Regions from separate parts of the Marinilactibacillus sp. Marseille-P9653 genome, predicted to be linked through region 2. Evidence: predicted binding sites of a transcription regulator. Region 2 holds the regulator's gene; each other region holds the start of a gene.
The links. Region 2 encodes HrcA, which represses chaperone genes, less so after heat shock. Its sites were predicted from a motif close to TTAGCACTCNNNNNNNNNGAGTGCTAA; they were not measured.
Positions count from the first base shown of each region.

Region 1: the regulator HrcA is predicted to act here: its motif matches at 3,218-3,244, upstream of LG377_RS09155 (ATP-dependent Clp protease ATP-binding subunit).
Region 3: the regulator HrcA is predicted to act here: its motif matches at 2,425-2,451, upstream of groES (co-chaperone GroES).

Region 1 is NZ_CAKAKH010000001.1:1,868,309-1,873,441, forward strand. It holds gene LG377_RS09135 (pyridoxal phosphate-dependent aminotransferase) at 1-13, shown strand, start outside; gene LG377_RS09140 (NAD(P)-dependent oxidoreductase) at 53-961, opposite strand; gene ptsP (phosphoenolpyruvate--protein phosphotransferase) at 1,053-2,777, opposite strand; gene LG377_RS09150 (phosphocarrier protein HPr) at 2,777-3,043, opposite strand; gene LG377_RS09155 (ATP-dependent Clp protease ATP-binding subunit) at 3,411-5,133, shown strand, end outside.
Region 2 is NZ_CAKAKH010000001.1:1,606,250-1,611,382, forward strand. It holds gene dnaJ (molecular chaperone DnaJ) at 1-651, opposite strand, end outside; gene dnaK (molecular chaperone DnaK) at 826-2,661, opposite strand; gene grpE (nucleotide exchange factor GrpE) at 2,714-3,250, opposite strand; gene hrcA (heat-inducible transcriptional repressor HrcA) at 3,273-4,301, opposite strand; gene ribF (riboflavin biosynthesis protein RibF) at 4,465-5,133, opposite strand, start outside.
Region 3 is NZ_CAKAKH010000001.1:522,155-527,287, forward strand. It holds gene LG377_RS02605 (ABC-F family ATP-binding cassette domain-containing protein) at 1-212, opposite strand, end outside; gene LG377_RS02610 (redox-sensing transcriptional repressor Rex) at 616-1,314, shown strand; gene LG377_RS02615 (DUF4305 domain-containing protein) at 1,378-1,581, opposite strand; gene LG377_RS02620 (CPBP family intramembrane glutamic endopeptidase) at 1,610-2,266, opposite strand; gene groES (co-chaperone GroES) at 2,494-2,778, shown strand; gene groL (chaperonin GroEL) at 2,881-4,503, shown strand; gene LG377_RS02635 (ketopantoate reductase family protein) at 4,625-5,133, shown strand, end outside.

The DNA of each region.
Region 1 (5,133 bases), 260 kb from region 2:
ATCAGTAAACTAGAAAAAAGCCAATCAGCACTGATTGGCTTTTTTCTATATATTAGTCTTTCCACCATAACTGAATTAAAGCTTGTGTGCCTTCATCTGCATGCCCAGCTTCTTTTAGTTGATCATAGAGTGCTTTAGCATTTTTTGTAGAAGGTAGATCTAGTCCCATTTTGTCAGCTTCGTCTAGAGCGATACCAAGATCTTTAATAAAATGTTTGACAAAGAATCCTGCTGAGTAGTCTTTTTTAAGAATACGTGGACCGTAGTTTTGAAGTGACCAGTTAGCAGCACTTCCTCCACCAACTGTCTTCAGCACTTTTTCCAGATTTAATCCAGCTGCTTTAGCGTAGACAAGTAATTCAGATAGTCCAGTCATCGTTCCGGCTATCATAATTTGATTAGCCATTTTAGTATGTTGACCACTTCCTGCTGCTCCTTGTAACTCAAGCGTTCCAGAAAACGTCATAAAAATAGGCTCAACTTGCTTGAAGGTTGATTCATCTCCACCTACCATAGTCGTTACTGTCCCATTTTTTGCCCCTAGATCGCCTCCAGAAACTGGAGCATCTAACGAGTGTACGTTCTTTTCTTTTGCCGTATCGTAAATTCTCTGAGCAAGAGATGGCTTACTCGTTGTCAGATCTACTAGGACAGATCCTTCGTTGACCCCTTCAAAAATTCCGTTTTCTCCATAGTAAACTTCTTCTACATCTTCAGGAAATCCTACCATCGTAAAAATCAGCTCACTAGATTTAGCAATCTCTTTTGGTGTTTCTTTCCATTGCGCACCATTATTAATCAGCTCTTCTGCTTTGCTTTTTGTACGATTATACACATTAACATGATAACCCGCATCCATTAGATGACCAACAATTGAAGCACCCATTACGCCAGTACCGATAAATCCGATTGTTTTCATACTATTCTCTCCCTTATAGAAATACTGATTACAGTATAGCACTCGTTCGACCTTAGTTCAGTTAGAATTTTCATTAATAAGCCATAAAAATAAAGCACTTCAAAAGACTTAACGTCTTCTGAAGTGCTTTTGTTTATTTTGCAGTATATTGTTCAACTAGTTTGATAACTTCTTCTGCTGAAGTGCATTCGTTAAGTGCTTTTTCACTTAATTCTTTCATCTCAGTTGAATCAAGTTCAGTTAATAGACTACGTGTTTTAAGAATGCTAGTTGCACTCATTGAAAACTCGTCAAGTCCAAGTCCAACAAGAATCGGCACAGCGATTTGATCTCCAGCCATTTCTCCACACATACCAGCCCACTTGCCTTCTTTATGCGCTGCATCAATAACATTCTTGATTAAGCGTAAAATTGAAGGGTTATATGGTTGGTACAAGTAAGAAACGCGTTCATTCATACGGTCAGCTGCCATTGTATATTGAATCAAATCATTCGTTCCAATACTAAAGAAGTCAACTTCTTTAGCAAACTGATCAGCTAAAACAGCTGCAGCTGGAATTTCAATCATGATACCAACTTGAATGTCATTAGAAACTTCAATACCATTTTCAACTAATTTTGCTTTTTCTTCTTCTAGAATGGCTTTCGCGCTTCTAAATTCAGGAAGAGTCGCAATCATAGGGAACATGATTCTCAAAGTCCCGTGAACTGACGCACGAAGTAAAGCACGTAGTTGTGTACGGAAAATCTCATCTTGATCCAAACTTACACGAATCGCTCTGTATCCTAAGAATGGGTTCATTTCATTAGGAAGTTCTAGATATGGAAGTTCTTTATCCCCACCAATATCCATCGTACGTACAACAACAGGTTTTCCATCCATGCCTTCTAGTACTGCTTTATATGCAGTATATTGTTCGTCTTCAGTAGGTAGTTCTTTTGAATCCATATAAAGGAACTCAGTACGGTATAAACCGATTGCTTCGCCACCATTTTCAGTTACACCATTTAAATCTTTAGGTGTTCCGATATTAGCAGCTAACTCAACATGTTTACCGTCTTTAGTTACACTTTTTTCGTCTTTCAAGCGTTCCCATTCAAGTTTTAAAGAAGCAAATTCTTCTGCTTTATCGTTGTAAGCTTTTTTAGTATCTTCAGAAGGATTAACGAATACATCGCCTTCCATTCCATCAACTACTAAAAAGTCACCTTCTGATACAAGTTCCGTAATGTTGTTTGTTCCTACAATTGCAGGAATTTCCAACGAACGAGCCATGATAGCAGAGTGAGACGTACGTCCACCAATATTTGTCACAAAAGCCTTTACAAATTCTTTATTTAACTGAGCAGTATCACTCGGTGTTAGATCTTCTGCAATGATAATAACTTCTTCATCAATAGTTGCAGGAGTTGGAAGTTTTACGCCAAGCAAGTGAGACATTACACGCTTACGCACGTCACGGATATCCGCTGCTCTTTCTTGCATATAAGGGTTATCTTCCATGCCTTCAAACATTGTAATGAACATGTCAGATGTTTTTTGAAAAGCAGCTTCTGCATTAACCTTTTCATCATTGATTACAGTGTTTGTTTGCTCTATCAAGTCAGGATCAGAAAGCACCATAGTATGTGCATCAAAGACTTGCGCCTCTTCTTCTCCAAGTGACTCAGCAGCAATTGATCGTATATTAGCAAGCTCTTCTTTAGCAGTATCAATAGCAGCCTGAAGACGAGTTACTTCAGATTCAACGTCTGAAATCGTCTTTTTCTCAAATGATAAATCAGGTTCTACTAAAAGATACGCTTTAGCTTGAGCGATACCATCACTTGCAGCAATACCAGATACTTGTGATGCCATTATTCAGCCATTCCCTCGTTTTTGATTGTTTGTTCGATTCCTTCGATTGCTTCAGTTTCATCTGCACCTTCAGCAGAGATTGTAACTTCTGCGCCTTGACCTACACCAAGTGACATAACACCCATGATAGATTTCAAGTTTACAGATTTACCTTTGTACTCTAAAGTAATATCTGAGTTATATTTGCTCGCAGTTTGTACCAATAAAGTTGCTGGACGTGCGTGAATACCTGTTTCTGCAGTTACGTTATAGTTGCGTTTTTCCATTGTAAGTTTCCCCTTTACAAATTTAATAGTTTTGAAAATAGTAAAATAACCGTTACCATATAATATACTCAAAAACAGTAAATTTAGGCATAATAAGTCAATTTTACCTTTCTTCCTATACAGATTACCACTTTTCTTAATTACCTACAACTATTTTTTACTATTTAGAGGTATTTATCACTTGAAAGTCAAAATAGGTCAGAGTATAATAAAAGATAGCGATAGGTCAAAATTGGTCAATGCGCTTTTTGCGGATATCTATCTGTGTAATTGATCACCAAAAATCAACTAATCTTTCCAACTGACCTTTTGCTTCTATCCTAGTATACTGTAATTACGATAAATAATAGAAAGGTCGTGACTAGAAATGATTTGTCAAAGATGCATGCAACGAAATGCAACCATTCATTTAACGACAAGTGTTAACGGAAAAAAACGTGAAATAGACTTATGTCAGAAATGTTATAGAGAAATTAAACAACAAGAGGAGCAAAGAAGAATGAATCAAGGAGCGGGACAAGATCCTTTCGGTTTTGGAAACTTCGATGATCTTTTCAAAGCTTTATCACAAAACAATACAGGACCACAAAATCCACAGACACCCCCTACTCAACAGAATTTTAGAGGTAATGGTCAACAACCTCCTCAAAATCCAAATCGTAGAGGTGGGCTTCTAGGCGAATACGGAGTAGATTTAACTCAAATGGCTAAAGAAGGAAAAATCGATCCTGTAATCGGCCGTGATAAAGAAATTGAGCGGGTTATTGAAATCCTTAACCGTAGAACTAAAAACAACCCTGTTTTGACAGGAGAAGCTGGTGTCGGTAAAACAGCTATCGTAGAAGGACTCGCGTTGAAAATTATTAATGACGACGTCCCACAAAAATTATTGAAAAAAGAAGTGATTCGATTAGATGTTGCTTCACTTGTTCAAGGTACAGGTATTCGTGGTCAATTTGAAGAGCGTATGCAGCAATTGATCAAAGAATTAAGAGATGATGATTCCATTATCCTATTTATCGATGAAGTTCATGAATTAGTAGGCGCTGGAACAGCTGAAGGCAGCAGCATGGATGCAGGCAATATCCTGAAACCAGCATTAGCTCGTGGCGAGCTTCAAATGGTAGGCGCAACAACATTAAATGAGTACAGAAAAATAGAGAAAGATCCAGCATTAGAACGTCGTTTACAGCCAGTCCGAGTGAGCGAGCCATCTCTTGAAGAAGCCGTCACTATTCTTAAAGGTATTCAAAAACAATATGAGGATTATCATCACGTTAACTATACGGATAAAGCTATCCAGAGTGCGGTTGAATTGTCTCATCGATATATACAAGACCGTTTCTTGCCAGACAAAGCCATCGATTTACTCGATGAAGCTGGATCTAAAAAGAACTTAACGATACGCACAATTGATCCTGAAGAAATTCAAGAGAAAATTGATGAAGCTGAAAAACAAAAACAAACCGCTCTTCAGCAAGAAGATTACGAAAAAGCAGCTTTCTACCGTGATCAAGTAACGAAACACAAAGAAATGATGAATCAGCAAACTCCAGAATCTGATTTGCCTGTTATTACTGAAAAAGATATGGTGCATATTATTGAACAGAAAACAGGTATTCCAGTCGGAGAACTGAAAGAAAAAGAACAAGAGCAATTAAGAGATCTCGATGATTCTCTTCGCAAACACGTTATTGGTCAAGATGATGCCGTTGAAAAAGTAGCTAAATCTATTCGAAGAAATCGAATCGGATTGAGACAAAAAAATAGACCAATTGGTTCATTCTTATTTGTAGGACCAACTGGTGTTGGTAAAACGGAATTAGCTAAAACATTAGCCTTGGAGTTATTCGGAAGTAAAGATTCATACGTTCGCTTAGATATGAGTGAATTTATGGAGAAACACAGCACTTCCAAACTGATTGGCTCTCCTCCTGGTTATGTAGGATATGAAGAAGCTGGACAGTTGACCGAAAAAATACGTCGAAATCCATATAGCTTAATACTCGTGGATGAAGTTGAAAAAGCCCACCCCGACGTTCTTCATATGTTCCTACAGATTCTGGATGATGGACGTTTAACAGATGCTC
Region 2 (5,133 bases):
CGAACCATGACAAACATCACATTTCTCTTTGATTTCTTGTCCAGTACCATTACAAGTCGGACAAGCTTGTTGAGTCATCACACGGCCAAATGGTGTGTTACGTTCAACGTTGATTGCACCTGCACCACCACATTGAGAACATGTCTGAGGACTCGTTCCTGGTTTTGCACCGTCACCGCCACAAGTATTACATTCTTCATCTCTCTTATAGCGTACAGTGGTTTCTTTACCAAAAATGGCCTCTTCAAATTTCAAGTCCACTACATACTGCAAGTCATCTCCTTGCATAGGAGCATTCGGGTTCCTAGAGCGTCTTCCGCCTCCACCGAAGAATTGATCGAAGATATCTTCAAATCCGCCTCCGCCAAAGCCGCCGGCACCTCCACCGAATCCACCGCCAAAACCGCCACCAGCTCCAAAGTTCGGATCTGTTGAAGCGTGGCCGTATTGATCGTATGCAGCACGTTTTTGATCATCGCTCAATACTTCGTAAGCTTCAGTGATTTGCTTGAATTTTTCGTCAGCATTTGCTTCTTTACTGATATCTGGATGATGTTTTTTCGATAATTTTCTGTAGGCTTTCTTTATTTCATCTTTTGAGGCATCTTTAGATACCCCTAAAAGATCATAAAAATCTTCTTTTCCTGCCATTTTGATCCTCCATACTCTTAAGAGTTACTAGATGTTTTGCTTCTATATGACTATACTACAATCCGAATAAAAAGCCAAAAGCACTAAGCTTTGGCTTTTTATCGTACAGACTATTCGGTTGATTCATGAATAAACTGAATTGCAGTTCAGATCGTTCTTTTAAAGAAGTCTTTATTATTCTTCGTCGTCGACTTCCTCAAATTCAGCATCTACAACACCATCATCAGAAGATTCTGCTTGAGCTCCAGCATCTTGTCCTTCAGCTTCTGCTTGTTGAGCAGCCGCTTGTTCGTAAAGTTTTACTGACATTTCTTGAACGATTTCGTTTAAAGTATCTCTCTTCACTTTGATTTCTTCAAGATCATCGTTTTCTAGAGCTGTTTTCAATTCATCACGAGCTTCTTCAGCTTTTTTAACGTCTGCTTCGTCGACTTTACCGTCTAGATCTTTAAGGGTTTTGTCGATTTGGAATACAAGTTGGTCAGCTTCATTGCGGATTTCAACTTCTTCTTTACGTTGTTTATCTGATTCAGCATTTTCTTCAGCTTCTTTAACCATACGTTCGATTTCTTCATCTGAAAGGCCTGAAGAAGATTTAATCGTAATGTTTTGTTCTTTACCAGTACCTAGGTCTTTCGCAGATACATTTACAATACCATTTTTATCAATATCGAATTTAACTTCGATTTGAGGTACACCACGTGGTGCTGCAGGAATATCTGTTAATTGGAAACGACCTAAAGTTTTGTTGTCTTTAGCCATTGGGCGCTCACCTTGTAATACGTGAACATCAACTGCTGGTTGGTTATCCGCTGCTGTTGAGAATGTTTGAGCTTTACTTGTTGGGATCGTTGTGTTGCGGTCGATCAGTTTAGTAAATACGCCACCCATTGTTTCAATACCTAAAGATAGTGGTGTAACATCTAGTAAGACGATATCTTTAACGTCACCAGAGATAACCCCACCTTGGATCGCTGCTCCCATTGCTACAACTTCATCAGGGTTAACAGAACGGTTAGGTTCTTTATCTGTTTCTTTTTTAACTGCATCTACAACAGCTGGGATACGAGTTGATCCACCAACCAAGATGACTTGATCGATATCTGATTTTGAAAGTCCAGCATCTTTAAGTGCTTGACGAACAGGGTGTTTTGTTCTTTCAACTAGGTCATCAGTAATTTCATCGAATTTAGCACGCGTTAATGTGATTTCCAAATGTAATGGACCAGCATCTCCTGCACTAATGAAAGGTAAACTGATTTGAGTTGAAGAAACGCCTGATAAGTCTTTTTTAGCTTTCTCAGCCGCATCTTTCAAACGTTGTAAGGCCATTTTATCTTTAGCCAAATCTACGCCGTTTTCTTTTTTGAATTCAGCAACAAGGTAATCGATGATTTTTTCGTCGAAGTCGTCCCCACCTAGCAAGTTGTCTCCAGAAGTAGATAATACTTCAAAGACCCCGTCTCCTAATTCAAGGATGGAAACATCAAATGTTCCGCCACCTAAGTCGAATACAAGAATTTTTTCATCTGTATCTACTTTATCTAAACCATAAGCTAGTGAAGCAGCAGTCGGCTCGTTAACGATACGATCTACTTCTAATCCAGCAATTTTACCGGCATCTTTAGTTGCTTGACGTTGTGAGTCATTGAAGTAAGCTGGTACAGTAATAACTGCATTTGTTACTTCTTCGCCAAGATAATCTTCAGCATAAGCTTTTAAATGTTGAAGAATAAAAGCAGAAACTTGTTGAGGAGAATATTCTTTTCCTTCAGCTTCAACTTTAAAGTTTTCACCCATGTGACGTTTAATTGAAATCACAGTATTCGGGTTAGTGATTGCTTGTCTTTTAGCAACTTCCCCTACTTGAATTTCGCCATCTTTAAAAGAAACAACGGAAGGAGTCGTACGGTTTCCTTCTTTGTTAGGAATGATCTTAGATTCTCCACCTTCAAGAACTGCTACAGCAGAGTTTGTTGTTCCTAAATCAATACCAATAATTTTACCCATTATAATCTCACCTTTGCTTTTTAAAATTTTTATTTTTAAATAACTTTAACAATTAAAGTGTTACGGTTACTTTCGCCGCACGTAAAACACGGTCATTTAATTTATATCCTTTTTCAAATACTTGTGCAACAACATTGCTGTCTTGACCTTCTTGAGCAGGCACTTGAGTGTATGCTTCGTGGAAGTTTGGATCAAACGGCTGGCCTTCTGCTTCAATGACTTCTATGCCTTCTGACTTAAGCGCATGATTGATGCTTTCCACAACCATTTCAATCCCTTTTTTCAAGTTTTTGCCAGCTTCATCTTCAACTTCAATGGTTAATGCACGTTCCATATTATCTAATGCTGGTAACAATTGCTTTGCCAGGTCCTGAGAACGGTAGCGAGTCGCTTGTTCTCTTTCTCTCTGGTTTCTCTTTTGAATGTTTGCTAGTTCTGCTTGAAGTCGGATATAACGGTCTTGAACTTCTTCTAGTTCTTGTTTTGTTTTCTCAAGTTCTTCTTGTACTGGATCAAGTTCAACTTGTTCTGTTTCATCTTCTGTCGCTTCAACTTCTTGATCTAAAATTTCTTCGTTGTTATCTTCCATATATAGTCCCTCACTTTAAACATTATTCTAAATAAAATCTGAGTAAATTAGCTGATAATTGCTTTCTGAATGCTTCTAATACACCAAAAGTCTGGTCGTAAGGCATACTTGTCGGCCCGAGAACAGCTATGATTCCGTCCCCATGACCGTCTACTTTGTAAGTAGCCGTAACTAAGCTGAATTCATCAAACAATTCGTGATTGAGTTCACTACCGATCTTGACTTCAAAATCTTCTGTTACGCGACTTAAAATCGTGTTCAGATCCAGATCGTTATCCAGCAATTCATACAAAGACTTCAATTTTTTCCTATCCATGTTTTCAGTGAAATCAAGTAGATTCATTTTCCCTGAAACATGCAGCCGTTCTTCTTGTGACTCACCAAAGACAGTTTGAATGGTCATCAACATATCTGAAGCAGTGGCAGCATACTTGTTGACCAGCAGCGGTATATCGTTTTGAAGTTTCTGATAAACCTCATATAGCGATATTCCCACTAAATGCTGGTTAAAAATGTTTGTCACTTTTTCGATATCTGACTCATTGACGTGTTCGGGAATCTGGAAAACTGTGTTTTCTATTGCGCCCGTATCCGTTTGAATGATGGCCATAACTTGTTGATGGTTCAGTAATACAAGTCTGAAACCAGTCAATTTACTCGTCTTTCCTTGAGGTCCAAGAACGAAAGCTGTGTAACTTGTTAACTGCGACAATAATTGAGCGGACTGATGAAACAAATCATCCATCTGACGTACATGACTATCAAATGTATTATTGATCATAACAATCTGATCTTGTTCGACCTTTTTTGGACGAATGAGATGATCGACATAAAATCGATAACCTTTCAAAGAAGGTACCCTACCCGAAGACGAATGCGTCTTTTCGATAAAGCCCATTTTCTCAAGGTAACTCATTTCATTCCGAATCGTTGCAGAACTCGCATCGATATTTGTTTCGTCGACTAATCTTTTTGAACCAACAGGCATACTTGTTGTTGTGTATATCCTGATGATTGTCTCCAAAATAGCCAACTGTCTCTTTGTCAACATGTGCATCATCTCCCTAAGCACGCTAGAGACATCTAAAATTTCAATCATTTAATAGTAGAGATTTAAAAGCCTTCTACCTTAACACTTTCATTAAATTAGCACTCGACATAACCGAGTGCTAACACAACTATAATTTAACAAATGATCCTTAACTTGTCAACTATTAAATTTGATTTATTTTGACCTTTGATAAAATCGCTCTAGATTCTTTTTCATCAAGAATGAGTTGATCAATCAATCCTTCTTTGGATTCATATTTCACTTCATCTCTCAAGTATTTAACCCATTTGATTCGAACATCTTCACCATAGATTTCTTTTTTGTAATCGAAAATGTTTACTTCAACAGAAATATCTTTTCTATAACCAAATGTCGGGTTGTAACCAATCGAAGCCATTCCATCATGCCACACGTCATCCACAAACATCTTAACAGCATACACACCAATTCTCGGCATAAAGACATCTGGATCTGATAAAACATTTGCTGTTGGATAGCCAATTGTGCGCCCTCTAGCGTCTCCATGGATGACAAAGCCTGAAGTTTCATAAATATAACCTAAAAGATCATTTGCTTCGTTCATGTTGCCTTCTACAATACATTTTCTGATACGAGTAGAACTAATTTTTTGTTCAGAAGCTAGTTGTTTTTGCACTTGATGAATTTCAAATCGACCTTTAGCAAACTGACTTAGATTATCCATATTCGCGATGTCTGCTTTACCATACGTATAGTCAAAGCCCGCTACGACTGCCTTAGCATTCCACCCAACGATATACTGATCTACAAATTCTTGTGGCGCTAAAGTACCAAAGCTTGAAGTAAAATCGAC
Region 3 (5,133 bases), 1.1 Mb from region 2:
AGATAACCGATAGTCAAATCTCTTTTTTTGTTCATGCGTCCAGCATCGGGCTCTTCTTGTCCAGCTATAATATGAAGTAAAGTCGATTTTCCTGCACCATTTCTTCCAACTAGTCCGACTCGGGCAGCTTCTTTGATTTCTAGAGTAACGTCATCGAACAAAATCTCTGCACCGAAGTGACGTGCAACTTTCTGAGTTTGTAATAAAATCATTTAAATTCCTCATTTTGAATTATTAGGTCTTTTTATCTCTACATACTAAGTGCTTTTCCGTATAAGTGTAGCATATCTAAAGAATGATATACAGGTAACAGAATAGGAGAAATACAAAAAACTTTTTATGTAATCGGTTACCTTGGATAGTTAAAATAATAGGCCGAATTGTCCATTATACAGATGTTTTTTCACAAACTACTTGGAAAGTTTGTTAGTGATTAAAGTTAACGTAGCTACAAACGCTTATTTTATGGTCATATTAACTTTCATTTTCCGATTTACATGCTATAATAACTAGTGAAACATCTCTTACACTTGTGAAATCTGATTCATAAAATCAACTTAAATAGGATTAACCTTTCAATCAGAAAAGGCAATTAAACCATAAAGGAGAAAAAGCATGGTAGAAAAGAAGATTCCTAAAGCAACTGCAAGAAGGTTACCCCTTTATTATCGTTATTTACGCTTTCTCCACGAAGCCGGGAAGAGCCGAGTATCCTCAGCAAAATTGAGTGAGGCCGTAAAAGTAGATAGTGCTACAATCAGAAGAGACTTTTCATACTTTGGAGCGTTAGGTAAAAGAGGGTATGGATACGATGTCGAAGCACTGATGAACTTTTTTAGTAAGACGCTCAATCAAGACCGCCTGACAAATGTCGCTTTAATCGGCGTAGGGAATCTTGGACAAGCGCTATTGAACTATAACTTCAGACGTAGCAATAATACAAGAATTAGTGCTGGCTTTGATGTGAATAAAGAACTGATTGGTACGGTTCATCAAGGCGTACCTGTCTATCATATCGATGAGATGGTAGAACAACTTGATTTACAACAGATAGATGTTGCCATACTGACGGTCCCTTCAGAAATCGCCCAAGAAATGGCGAACAAATTAGTTGAAGGCGGCGTAAAAGGAATTATGAACTTTACTCCAATTCGAGTAAATGTACCGGATAATATCCGAGTACATAATGTCGATTTGACCAATGAGCTTCAAACATTGATTTATTTTATCAACTATTATCAAGAGCTAGATGAGGCTGAAGATGAAGTCGTGATTGATGAAGATACAGGAGAGCTTTTTGTCGAAGAAGATTAAAGAGCTAATCAAAAAAACTGCAGGCTATTCGTTCAAACACTTGAACGAGCAGCTTGCAGTTTTTTAAACTTTGTAATTTTTTTTGATTTTATAGTAGACCTGTACTAAACGCGTACCTTGTACAAAGTCTCGGGTAGCTAAAAGAACGAATAGTATGGGGAAAAAATCCCAGCCATCTCTTTGGACAGAATTGATGGTTACATAAATCAAAGCGGCAAACATAGCATATTTCAAAAAGATATAAGTGAGTAATTGTTTAGTTGTCATTAAAAAATCCTTTCATAAAGCATGTTCCTTATACGAAAAATATTTGAAGTATAGCGAATGTATTCATTAAACTATGAGCGATAATAGGTGTCCAGATATTTTTGGTTTTATAGTATAGCCAAGAAAAGACCAGTCCCATAACGGAGTAAACCAGCATTCTACCATCAAAGTGAATGAAAGCGAAGGCTAAAGAACTAATGACTGCAGCCCCAATACCACCAATTTTTCCAATACTCAGACCAAATAAGACTTTTCGAAAAACAAATTCTTCCATAATAGGGCCCGCGATGGAAACAATTACAATGAAATAAGGATAACGCTTGATGATTTCAAGGATTCCTTGGGTGTTTTGTGAGGTGATAGGTGTTCCTAAAAAACTCACTTCAATAAGTGTAGCGATATACTGGGAAACAACTGCGATCACGAATCCTACGACTCCCCAGATCATAACTTCAGATTTTTGTATGCTGAAGGTTTTTTCGAACAAAAGATCGAATCGATTTTTTCTATCCAGGTAAATGATAAGCCCAGCACCTAAACTAAATAAAAGGATATTCGACCAGATTCCACCAGCAGGCTGTAGAGAAGCAGGTAATAACTGATTAGATAATACCGTTAACAATTGAATCATAATGTAAGTCAGTACGATTTGTAGTCCGGTTTTCTTTTTGTTTTGTATGTCCATGTGACTCATCCTCGCTCTATCATAACGTTCAGTCAATGCTGACAATACTAGTAACTTAACATAAAAGCCAAGCGTATTCCAGATGAGATTTTTAATCGATTTTTTAACATCAAAAGGCTTGCAAGAAATCCTCGTTTTGAATATACTAAGTATTGGAGTTAGCACTCGGACGCTTAGAGTGCTAACACGAATCTAATCAACTAAAAAAATATCGGAGGGATAACACCATGTTAAAACCTTTAGGAAATCGTGTTCTTCTAGAAGTCATCAAAGAAGAAGAAAAAACTGTAAGTGGACTTGTTTTACCGGAATCGGCAAAAGAAAAGCCACAAACAGCGAAAGTTGTAGCAGTAGGTAATGGTAAGGTACTGGAAGACGGTAGACGTGCAGAAGTCGACGTAGCTGTTGGAGAAAAAGTTATTTTTGAAAAGTACGCAGGCTCTGAAGTGAAATACGAAGGTAAAGACTACCTAGTGCTTAAAGATACAGACATCATTGCTGTAGTAGAATAGTTTTCACAGTTGTAAAGCATTCGTGTCAATAAGGTCAAAATCAAATTTATTATATACAATCAAAAATCGAATAAAAATTTTACTAAGAGGTGAATGGAAACCATGGCTAAAGATATCAAATTTTCTGAAGACGCACGTGCAGCTATGCTACGTGGAGTTGACAAATTAGCAAATACAGTAAAAGTAACATTAGGACCCAAAGGAAGAAACGTTATTTTAGATAAAGCTTTCGGTGCTCCTCAAATCACTAACGATGGTGTAACGATCGCTAAAGAAATCGAACTTGAAGATCAGTTTGAAAATATGGGTGCTCAACTAGTAGCCGAAGTTGCTAGTAAAACAAACGATATTGCTGGTGACGGTACAACTACAGCAACCGTTTTGACTCAAGCTATTGTAAACGAAGGAATGAAAAACGTAACGGCTGGCGCAAATCCAGTAGGAATCCGTCGCGGAATCGAAATGGCCACAAGAAAAGCTGTTGAAGCCCTACATGAAGCTTCTACTAAAGTTGAAGGTAAAGAATCAATCGCTCAGATTGCAGCAATTTCTTCTGGAGACGATGAAATTGGTCAATTGCTAGCGGATGCTATGGAAAAAGTTGGTAGTGATGGAGTCATCACTATTGAAGAATCTCAAGGTATCGAAACAGAACTTGACGTTGTTGAAGGTATGCAATTCGATCGTGGTTACCTTTCTCAATACATGGTAACAGACAATGAAAAAATGGAAGCAACTCTTGACAATCCATACGTTTTGATTACAGACAAGAAAATTTCATCCGTTCAAGACATTCTTCCTGTACTTGAAAATATCATGCAACAAAATCGTGCTTTATTGATTATTGCGGATGATATTGAAGGAGAAGCACTGCCTACTTTAGTATTAAACAAAATTAGAGGAACCTTGAACGTTGTAGCGGTTAAAGCACCTGGTTTCGGTGACCGCCGTAAAGGTATGCTTGAGGATATCGCGATTTTGACGAATGGTACAGTGATCACAGATGATCTTGGACTAGACTTGAAAGATATGACGATTGATCAACTAGGCGTTGCTGGTAAAGCGGTTGTTACAAAAGACGATACAACACTTGTTGAAGGAACTGGCGATAAAGGTAATATTGAGCAACGTGTCGCAATGCTTCGCGCACAAGCTGAAGAAACCAACTCTGAATTTGACCGCGAGAAATTACAAGAACGTATTGCGAAACTTGCAGGCGGAGTAGCGGTTATCAAAGTTGGAGCAGCTACAGAAACAGAAATCAAAGAACGTAAACTACGTATCGAAGATGCTTTGAATGCTGCACGTGCAGCAGTTGAAGAAGGCGTGATTGCCGGTGGTGGTACAGCTTATATCAACATCTTAAGTAAACTTCAAGAAATTGAAGCAACTGGTGATGAAGCAACAGGCGTTAAAATCGTTGTTCGTGCGCTTGAAGAACCTGTACGTCAAATTGCTTTCAATGCAGGTCTTGACGGTAGTGTAATCGTAGAACGTCTGAAACATGTAGAACCAGGTATCGGATTTAATGCAGCTACTGGAGAAATGGTCAACATGGTAGAAGCAGGAATCATTGATCCTACAAAAGTAACGCGTTCAGCATTACAAAACGCAGCTTCTGTTTCTGCATTACTCCTTACAACTGAAGCAGCTGTTGCTGATATTCCTGAACCAGAAGCTCCAGGAGCTGGAATGGACCCAGGCGCAATGGGCGGCATGATGTAATTTTATGACTTAAAGAAAAAGCTGCATCCTTTCATGGATGTAGCTTTTTCACTTTGTGTAAAAAGAATATGATAAGATAACAGTACGAAGTACCATCTAGAATGATCAAAGGGGATAGAATATGAATGATAAAACAGTAGCGATAGTAGGATTAGGCGCACTAGGTATTTTGTATGGACAACATCTTTCAAATGCACTAGGCAAAGACCGCGTAAAAGTTATTGTAAGCAAAGAAAGAAAAGAACGCTATGAGCGAGACGGAGTCACTTTGAACGGTGAACCGTGCGATTTCAATTATGTATTGGAAACTGATCAAGGCGATCCATCTGATTTAGTTATTGTCTGTACAAAATCTTTGACGTTAGACAGTGGGATGGATTCGATGAAGCATCAAGTCGGACCTCAAACCACCATTTTGTCTTTAATCAATGGAATCACTAGCGAGAACATTCTCGGTGCCAGATTTGGACAAGAAAAAGTCATTCCGACAGTAGCGATTGGAATGGATGCGACAAGAGAAGGTCAGAATGTGCGCTCAAAAGTAAAAGGATGGCTACAAATTGGTGCTGAAGTTCCTGAAAAGATGGCTAGGCTCAACACAGTCGCAGCCATTTTTGACGAAGCAAAATT